Regions from separate parts of the Rhizobium sp. CB2179 genome, predicted to be linked through region 3. Evidence: predicted binding sites of a transcription regulator. Region 3 holds the regulator's gene; each other region holds the start of a gene.
What was found. Region 3 encodes LexA, which represses DNA repair genes until DNA is damaged. Its sites were predicted from a motif close to TGTTCNNNNTGTGTTCNG; they were not measured.
Positions count from the first base shown of each region.

Region 1: the regulator LexA is predicted to act here: its motif matches at 1,265-1,282, upstream of AC244Q_RS15650 (putative DNA modification/repair radical SAM protein).
Region 2: the regulator LexA is predicted to act here: its motif matches at 1,217-1,234, upstream of AC244Q_RS23865 (YifB family Mg chelatase-like AAA ATPase).

Region 1 is NZ_CM172781.1:3,120,867-3,124,144, reverse strand. It holds gene AC244Q_RS15660 (glycosyltransferase family 4 protein) at 1-530, opposite strand, end outside; gene greA (transcription elongation factor GreA) at 558-1,034, opposite strand; gene AC244Q_RS15650 (putative DNA modification/repair radical SAM protein) at 1,288-2,520, shown strand; gene AC244Q_RS15645 (UdgX family uracil-DNA binding protein) at 2,520-3,278, shown strand, end outside.
Region 2 is NZ_CM172781.1:4,869,774-4,873,051, forward strand. It holds gene AC244Q_RS23855 (ABC transporter permease) at 1-43, shown strand, start outside; gene gshB (glutathione synthase) at 190-1,137, shown strand; gene AC244Q_RS23865 (YifB family Mg chelatase-like AAA ATPase) at 1,370-2,902, shown strand; gene cysK (cysteine synthase A) at 3,130-3,278, opposite strand, start outside.
Region 3 is NZ_CM172781.1:1,739,103-1,742,380, forward strand. It holds gene AC244Q_RS08775 (ComEC/Rec2 family competence protein) at 1-1,353, shown strand, start outside; gene lexA (transcriptional repressor LexA) at 1,334-2,053, opposite strand; gene AC244Q_RS08785 (VOC family protein) at 2,252-3,148, shown strand; gene kdsA (3-deoxy-8-phosphooctulonate synthase) at 3,145-3,278, shown strand, end outside.

The sequences.
Region 1 (3,278 bases), 1.4 Mb from region 3:
TGGCGCACACGGCCGAAGCAGCCGACGAGATGGCGGCCGGGCAGGCCGGTGGCGGCGATGCCGTCCTCTGCAGTTTCCGGCGGATGGAACAGGGCAAGGTCGACTCCGTGCTGGATCACCGTGTGCGGCACCTCGAGGAACGAGCCGGATCGATCGCTGGTCGCGATGACAGCGTCCATGCGACGGATCAGCCATTTCGTATAGGCGGTGTGCCGGCGTTGCGCGGCCGAGGTGAAGAGAAGCTTCAGCGGCATGCGCAACAGATGGCGCAGCAGGATGCCGACAGCCATCTCGTTGTTGCGGCGAGCGTGCCAGACACGCTGGCGCCGGCGCGCCGGTGGGCGCCAGAGGCCGAGGAGCTGCCGTCCCTTAAGTTTCGGCAGGCCGTCCGGCAGGCCGGGGCCGAGTGTCGCGATCTTGATACCGAGCCGGATCTGGCATGGGATGAGCTGAACGATAGTTGACGTGACGCCGGAGAGCCGGCGCTTGAAATTGGGCGCAATGATCTCGACGTCACGGATATCAGGCAAGGGAGGGGTCTCGCGGCTGGCGGGCGATCAGCCCCAGGAAACCTGGAGGATTTCGTAGGCCTTGGAGCCACCCGGCGCATTGACCTCGATGGAATCGCCGACTTCCTTTCCGATCAGCGCGCGGGCGATCGGCGAGGAGATGGAGATGCGGCCGGCCTTGACGTCGGCTTCCTGGTCGCCGACGATCTGATAGGTCTTTTCTTCGTCGGTGTCCTCGTCGATGAGCTTCACCTTGGCGCCGAACTTGATCTTGTCGCCCGACATCTTGGTGAGGTCGATGACCTCGGCGCGCGCCGTCAAGTCTTCCAGCTCACTGATGCGGCCTTCATTATGGCTCTGGGCTTCCTTGGCGGCGTGGTATTCGGCGTTTTCGGAAAGGTCGCCATGGGCACGGGCTTCGGCGATCGCCTCGATGATTCGGGGACGCTCCTCCTGCTGACGCCAGCGCAGCTCTTCCTGCAGCTTGACGAAACCGCCCGGTGTCATCGGTACCTTTTCAACCATTTTTCTGTCCTTCAATCCTTGTATCCGCATAATCAGCGGCGAACACAAAAGAAAACAGGTCCCGAAGGGGAGCTTCGGAACCGTGCCACAATCTTAGTCGGACGCTTATAGCAGATCGCCAAGCCCGATTTCCAGAAAATTCGCATGAAAGAAACGCGGCCTGCTCCAACAGCCGGTGATGCAGCTTGAAAATGGGCAGAAATCGGATCGCTCCGATTGACTTCAGGCGCAGGAACATATAGTGAACATACTAATGAAGAAGTCGCTAACAGAACGCTTGGCCATCCTTTCCGATGCCGCGAAATATGACGCTTCCTGCGCTTCCAGCGGCACGGTGAAACGTGATTCCCGCGCAAGTGGCGGGCTCGGTTCGACCGAGGGATCCGGCATCTGTCATGCCTATGCCCCGGACGGGCGGTGCATTTCGCTTTTGAAAATACTGCTGACCAATTTCTGCATCTACGACTGCGCCTATTGCGTCAATCGCTCGTCGAGCAATGTCGAACGGGCGCGCTTTACGCCCGAGGAGGTCATCTGGCTGACGCTGGAATTCTATCGCCGCAACTATATCGAGGGCCTGTTCCTTTCCTCCGGCATTATCCGTTCGTCCGATTACACAATGGAAGAGATGGTTCGCATCGTCCGCGAACTGCGTGTGACGCATAACTTCCGCGGCTATATCCATCTGAAGTCGATCCCTGAAGCATCGCCGCGTCTGATCGAGGAAGCGGGGCTTCATGCCGACAGGCTGTCGCTGAATATCGAGCTGCCGACCGATCACGGCATCACCCGTTTCGCGCCGGAAAAGAAGCCTGCCAATATCCGGCGATCGATGGGGGATCTGAGGCTGAAGATCGAGGCCGCCGGCGAACCGACGCTGCAGACGAAGAAGCGTCAGCGTTTCGTGCCGGCCGGCCAGAGCACACAGATGATCGTCGGCGCCGATGGTGCGAACGATGCGACGATCCTTGCGACCAGTGGCCGGCTTTACAGCAGCTACGGGCTGAGGCGCGTCTACTATTCCGCCTTCAGCCCGATCCCGGACTCGTCGAAAAACCTGCCGCTGATCAAGCCGCCGCTGATGCGGGAACACCGGCTCTACCAGGCTGACTGGCTCTATCGATTCTACGGTTTCGGCATCGACGAGATCACCGCGAACCAGGCGGATGGCATGCTTGATCTCACCCTCGACCCCAAACTTGCCTGGGCGCTCGCCAACCGGGCCGAGTTCCCCGTCGATATCAACAAGGCCGAGCGTGAACGGTTGCTGCGTGTGCCCGGCCTCGGCACCAAGACAGTCAAAGCGATCGTTTCGGCCCGTCGTTTTCGCCGCCTTCGGTTGGACGATCTTTCGCGGCTCGGCATTTCGATCAAGAAAGTCCAATCCTTCATCTCGGCGGACGGCTGGTCGCCGCGGCGATTGATCGAGCGCCCCGACCTTCGCGCCATGTTCGAACCGAAACCCGAACAATTGTCGTTGCTGTGATGCGCCGGGTCGTGCTTTCAGGACGCGGGGAGCTTGCCGAATGGCGTGACGCCGCGCGCGCTTTCGCGGCTGCCGGCATCCTGCCGGAAGAGATCGAGTGGCGCGAAAAACGCGCTGAGCCGGGTTTTGCGTTTCAACACGACGCCATGCCGCCTCCGTCTGCCGCAGCACGCAAGCCGATGACGGTGCCGCCCGCCTTCCTCGAGCTCGCGGAGACAGTTCTCTGCCATTCCGACCCGGCGCGCTTTTCCCTGCTTTACCGGCTGCTCTGGCGGCTGCAGCTGGACCGGCAACTGCTTGAAGTGGCCTCCGACGAGGATGTCGCCCGTGCCAGGCTGATGGCGAAAAACGTTCGACGCGACGCGCACAAGATGACGGCCTTCGTCCGCTTCAAGGAGGTTGGTGCGGTGTCGGCGGGCCGTCGAAAATTCCTCGCCTGGTTCGAGCCAGATCACCATATCGTCGGGCGCACAGCGCCCTTCTTCCAACGGCGCTTCACCGACATGGACTGGCTGATCGCGACGCCCAAGGGATCGGCCGCCTGGGACGGCGAGCGGCTGACGATGAGCGACGAACCGTGTGAAAAACCCAATCTCACAGATGCTACCGATGACCTCTGGCGCACTTACTACGCCAGCATTTTCAATCCGGCGCGGTTGAAGTTGAAGGCGATGCAGGCGGAGATGCCGAAAAAATACTGGAAGAACCTGCCGGAAGCCGATCTCATCCCTGGGCTGATTGCATCGGCGGAGAGCAAG
Region 2 (3,278 bases), 1.8 Mb from region 3:
TAGCTATCGCGGCCGGCTGATGCGGAAACTCGAAACGCGGTGAAAAGCAATTCCAGCAAATGTGTGCAGCGGTTTTGCGTCCGGAATTGCGCAAAAACAAAAATGCTCCGGGGCCGGAAGGCCTTGATTGCCCGTTGCGTTTGATATCTGGCCGACCTACATCTGTCCGGCATTCAGCGAGGGATGGAAATGGCCAAGATCACCAATGTAGCGGTCCAGATGGACCATGTCGCAGGCATTAATATCGCAGGTGATTCCACCTTCGCCATGAGCCTGGAAGCCCAGGCGCGCGGCTACAAGCTCTTCCATTATACCCCCGACCGCCTGAGCTTCCGTGACGGCAAGCTCTATGCCAGCGTCGAGCCGATGGTGCTGCGCGACGTCAAGGGCGATCACTACGAGCTTGGCGCGCCGGAGCGCGTCGATCTCGCGACCATGGATGTCGTGCTGCTGCGCCAGGACCCGCCCTTCGACATGGCCTATATCACCTCGACGCATCTGCTCGAGCGCATCCATCCGAAGACGCTCGTCGTCAACGATCCCGCCTGGGTGCGCAATTCGCCGGAGAAGATCTTCGTCACCGAATTCTCCGACCTGATGCCGAAGACGCTGATCACCAAGGATGCCGCCGAGATCCGCCGTTTCCGCGACGAGATGGGCGATATCATCCTGAAGCCGCTTTACGGCAATGGCGGCGCCGGCGTCTTCCATTCGACCCGCGACGACCGCAATCTCTCCTCGCTGCTGGAAATGTTCGGCCAGCTTTTCCGCGAGCCCTTCATCGCCCAGCAATATCTGCCCGACGTGCGCAAGGGTGACAAACGCATCATCCTGGTCGACGGCGAATTCGCCGGCGCCATCAACCGCGTGCCGGCCGAGCACGACAGCCGCTCCAACATGCATGTCGGCGGCCGCGCCGAGGCGACCAAGCTGACGGTGCGTGAACAGGAAATCTGCGCCCGCATCGGCCCGGCGCTGCGGGAGCGCGGCTTCCTGCTCGTCGGCATCGATGTGATCGGTGATTACATGACCGAGATCAACGTCACCTCTCCCACCGGCATCCGCGAGGTGAAGAAGTTCGGCGGCGCCGATATCGCAAGCCTGCTTTGGGATGCGATCGAGCGCAAGCGCGCCTGAGCCAGCCGCCCATGACCGTTCTGGTCCCGCGACCGTGCACAACCAAGGTCACAGCGGATGCCTGACTACGTTCTTTGATTGTTCTTGTTTTATTCCGACTTCCATGCCAGATTGCAACCGCTGGCCTTAATGCATGTCGCCCAAAAGTGTGCAGCGGTTTTGGGAACACGACATGCATCGAATAAAGGCAGCAGGGCGGTATGGTAGAGTTTGCGGGACAAGGGATGGGCTTATGGTCGCGCGTGTCAGTACGGTGGCATTTCAGGGCATTGAGGGCGTGCCGGTCGAGGTCCAGGTCATGGTCGCGCCCGGAAAGGTCGGGATGCAGATCGTCGGCCTGCCTGACAAGGCGGTTGCCGAAAGCCGCGAGCGCGTACAGGCGGCCCTCCACGCCTCCGGCCTGGCGCTGCCGGCGAAGCGCGTGACGGTCAATCTGGCGCCTGCTGACCTGCCGAAAGAGGGCTCGCATTTCGACCTGCCGATCGCCCTTGCCCTGATGGCCGCCCTCGGCGCCATTCCCGCCGATGCGCTGTCGGATTTTGTCGTCGTCGGCGAGCTCAATCTCGATGGAACGATCGCCGCCATATCAGGCGCGCTGCCGGCCGCGATCGGCGCCAATGCGCTCGGCAAGGGGCTGATCTGCCCGGCCGAAAGCGGTGCCGAAGCCGCCTGGGCGGGCGCCGAGGTCGATATTCTCGCACCCCGCAGCCTGATCGCCCTTGCCAATCATTTCCGCGGCACGCAGGTGCTCTCTCGGCCGGAGGCGTCGATCCGCGCCAATGCTGCAAACCTGCCTGACCTTGCTGAGATCAAGGGCCAGGAAAGCGCCAAGCGGGCGCTCGAGGTCGCGGCCGCCGGCGGCCATAATCTCCTGATGGTCGGTCCTCCAGGCTCCGGCAAGTCGATGCTGGCGGCCAGGCTGCCGTCGATCCTGCCGCCGCTTTCGGCCGCCGAGCTGCTGGAGGTGTCGATGGTCCAGTCGATCGCCGGCCAGCTGTCCGGCGGCAAGCTTTCCGATCGTCGGCCCTTCCGCACCCCGCATCATTCCGCCACCATGGCGGCCCTCGTCGGCGGCGGCCTGCGCGCCCGTCCGGGCGAAGCCTCGCTTGCCCATCACGGCGTGCTCTTTCTCGACGAGTTTCCCGAATTCACGCCGCAGGCGCTCGATGCGTTGCGCCAACCGCTCGAAGGCGGCGAATGCGTCATTGCGCGCGCCAATCACCGCGTCTCCTATCCGGCCAAATTCCAGCTGATCGCGGCGATGAACCCCTGCCGCTGCGGCATGGCGGGAGAGCCCGGCCATAGCTGCGCCCGCGGCCCGCGCTGCATGAGCGATTACCAGGCCCGCATCTCCGGCCCGTTGATGGATCGCATCGATATCCGCATCGATGTGCCGGCCGTCTCCGCTGCCGATCTCATCCGGCCGATGGCGGCCGAAACCAGCGCCGACGTCGCCCGCCGCGTCGCCCGCGCCCGCGAGATCCAGCAGGAGCGCTTCGAAAGCACCGGCGCAAAGGGCATCGGCACCAATGCCCGCTGCTCCACCGCGATGATCGAGAAACTGGCCGAGCCCGATGCCCCTGGCCTGCAGCTGCTGCGCGATGCCGCCGAAAAGATGAAATTCTCCGCCCGCGGTTACCACCGCGTCCTGAAGGTCGCCCGCACGCTGGCCGATCTCGACGGCAAGCCCACGGTCGGCCGCATCCATCTCGCTGAGGCGATCTCCTACAGGATCGCGGGTGAGAGGTTGACGGCGGCGGCGTAGGGCCGAAGCACCCGACAATTTGTTGTAAAACCTCGTCCCTTGCTCGTCGTCATCCTCGGCCTCGTGCCGAGGATCTGCTGCATATCAACCGGCTACAGATGCTCGGGACAAGCCCGAGCATGACGGAAGAGACGTTGGCCGGCTTTGTCAGCAGTCTGACGGGGCGCCGAAGCGCCCCGATACTCTGTGAAGATGATAGCCGGGAAAGTCCTGGCCCAAAGCCAGTCTCAGCTCCCCAGCCCCTCAAACAGCGCCGTCGACAGATAACGCTCGGCAAAGGAGGGGATGATGATGACGATGTTCTTGCCGGCGTTCTCGGGACGGACGCCGACCTTGATTGCGGCCGTCAGTGCCGCACCCGAGGAGATGCCGACCG
Region 3 (3,278 bases):
GGCGCGCTCATCGCCGTTACTGCCTATTTCCTGATTTCGGGCTTTGCGGTCTCTGCCGAGCGCGCTTTCATCATGATGGCCATCATGTTGATTGCCGTCTTCTTCGACCGGCCGTCGATCAGCCTGCGCAATGTCGCGCTTTCCGCCCTCGTCATCATCCTCATTTCACCGTCCGAGGTCTTAGGTCCGAGCTTCCAGATGTCCTTTGCCGCCACATTGGCGCTGGTCTCGGGCTATCAGCTGTGGAAGGACCGGCGCATCCGCGAAAACGCCTTTCTGAAGCTGCCGATCATCAGGCCCTTCGTTACTGTTGCGGGCTTCTTCGGCGGCGTCTTCCTGACCTCGCTGATCGGTGGTTTTTCCACCGCGTTGTTTTCGATCGAGCATTTTCATCGCCTGACCGCCTATGGCCTGCCGGCAAACCTCGCGACAATGCCGATCATCTCCTTCATCATCATGCCGGCCGGCTTGCTGGCGATGCTACTCATGCCTTTCGGTCTGGATGTTTGGGCTTGGAAGGTCGTCGGATTCGGCCTCGATCTGGTGATCGCGGTCGCAAAGACGGTGTCCGGCTGGGATGGCAATATCGACGTCGGCCGCTTGCCCGCCTGGTATTTCGCGATAGCCGTCGCAGGCTTTCTGCTGCTGACGCTGCTCCGCACCCGGCTGCGCCATATCGGCACATCAATCATCGCGGTCGCAACGCTCATCCTGTTGCTTCTACCGGTTCCCCGGCCGCCGGATCTGGTGATTTCGGAGGATGGCAGTCTCGTCGCGGTGGTCGAAGCGGCAGCAATGGCTTCCAACCGTGAAAGACCACCGGATTTCATCTTCGACCAGTGGCAGAGAGCCCTGGTCCTGCCGAGACATGATCCGCCGAAGATGCTGGATGGTCCTGCTATCCCGCAGGTAGGAGAAGACCGCCGCGTCAAGCTTTCCCGCGATCAGCAGAACGAAGCGAGGACAGCGATGCGGGCGGCCGCAGCGGCCGGTGAAGCAAACCGCTTTTCCTGCGTCAAGAGGGCCTGGTGCGCATCAAGGCTTGGCAATGGTCGTGTGGTTGCTGTCATCGACAATGCCGCCTATCTCGGCCCGGCATGCGACGCGGCCGATATCATCGTGACGTCGGTCCGCCTGCGTTTCAACAGCTGCCGCTCAGGTGCGACGCTCTTCACCGGCGAGACGCTGCGCAGGACCGGATCCATCGAGTTGCGCTTCGCGGACGCCGGCCTGGAGGTGGCAACCGCATTTGACGCATTGTCGCGACCATGGATGCGCCATCGCGCCTTTGACTGGCGCAGCAACAGCTTTACCGAATCCGGCCTAACCGATGTCAGTGATAGCGGCGAATGAGGCCGACGAGTTTGCCCTGCACCTTAACACGGTCTGGTCCGAAAATCCGGGTCTCGTAAGCCGGGTTGGCCGCTTCCAGTGCGATCGAGGCGCCCTTGCGGCGGAAGCGCTTGAGTGTCGCTTCTTCGTCATCGACGAGTGCAACAACAATGTCGCCAGGACTTGCGGTGCTGCCATTGCGGATGATCACGGTGTCGCCGTCGAAGATGCCGGCGTCGATCATCGAATCGCCCTTGACCTCCAGGGCATAATGTTCACCGGAACCGAGCATGTCGGCCGGAACGGCGATGTCGTGGGTGTTGTTCTGGATCGCCGAGATCGGCACACCGGCGGCGATTCTGCCCATGACCGGCACGGAAACCGAGTTGCCGTTGTCGGCGACGGGTTTTGCGGGAGCAGGGGCGGCGACCGGCTGAGGTTTGCCCAGGCTGCCTTCGATGACGCTCGGCGAAAAGCCGCGCCGCGGCTGGATGCTGGGGCTGTAGGCCTCCGGAAGCTTGATGACCTCGAGCGCACGGGCGCGGTTCGGTAGGCGGCGAATGAAGCCTCGCTCCTCGAGCGCTGTAATCAGGCGATGAATCCCGGACTTCGAGGCGAGGTCCAGAGCATCCTTCATTTCGTCGAAAGATGGCGGAACGCCGGATTCCTTCATGCGCTCATGAATGAAAAGGAGAAGCTCCTGTTGTTTGCGCGTGAGCATCGACGTTGTGACCTCGTGATTGAAACAAATCCAGAACAGACACTATATGTTCCATATGTGTTCCGCAAGTAGCTAAATTTCCGTAAAACTTGGCGCCAACTCGTTGAGATTTTTATTTTCATTCGCCGGATTGGCACAGAAGTCTTGCGTTGAGGGAAGCGCTGTCGCACATCTCTTGCCGTGTCAGGGAGGGATATCATGAACGAGCACTCCGCCAAACCGCACCCGCTGGATCATGTCGTGCTGCCGGTCGTCAATATCGATCTGGCGCGCGAGAGGCTCGGCAAGCTCGGCTTCACCGTTGCCCCCGATGCGCGCCATCCCTTCGGAACGGAGAATGCCTGCGTCTTCTTTGCTGACAAGACCTATCTGGAGCCGCTCGGGATTGCGAGCGTCGAGGAGAGCGAGGCGTCGGCGCGCCAAGGCAATGTCTTCACCGCCCGCAATCAGGCTTTCCGCTTCCGCTGCGGCGCGGAGGGGCTTTCGGGGCTGGCTTTTGGCAGCAAGGATGCCGGCATCGATCATCAGAATTTCGTCGGTAACGGATCGAGCGCCGGCGAGATGCTGCAGTTCACCCGGCCGATGACGATGCCGGACGGTTCTGAGACGATTGCCGGCTTCAAGCTGGCTTTTGCCGGCGATCTGCGCGCGCCTGATCTCCTGCTATTTACCGTCGAGCGCGTCAATCCGCTGCCGGCCGACCGCGCCGTGCTGGAGACGCATGCCAATGGCGTCACCGGCATAGTCGAGATAGCGCTTTGCGCGCCTGATGCTGCCGCCTTCGCTGCCTTCGTCAGCCTCGCCGTGGTGCAATCGGCAGTCGAGAAAACCGGTTTCGGCGTCAATATCCCGGCGTCGAATGCCAAAATCAGCCTGATGACGGCGGAAGGGTTGGAGGCCTATTTCGACATCGTCGGCTCATCCGCAGATCGTGGCCTGCGCGGCCGGGCAATCCTCTTCGCTGTCGCCGATCTTGCCGTGACAGAAGCGCATTTGGCTGCTAACGGGGTGACATACGCGCGCAAGAACAATCGCATTCTGGTGAAGCCCGCGCCCGGGCAGGGCACGCTCTTCGCCTTCGAGGAAACACGATGAGCACTGATACGAATTCCGAAGTCAGGATCGGCGAAGGCCAAGGCCAGGTCAGCTTTTCCAATACCGGCCGCCTGTCGCTGATTGCCGGTCCCTGCCAGATGGAGAGCCGCGACCACGCCTTCATGGTCGC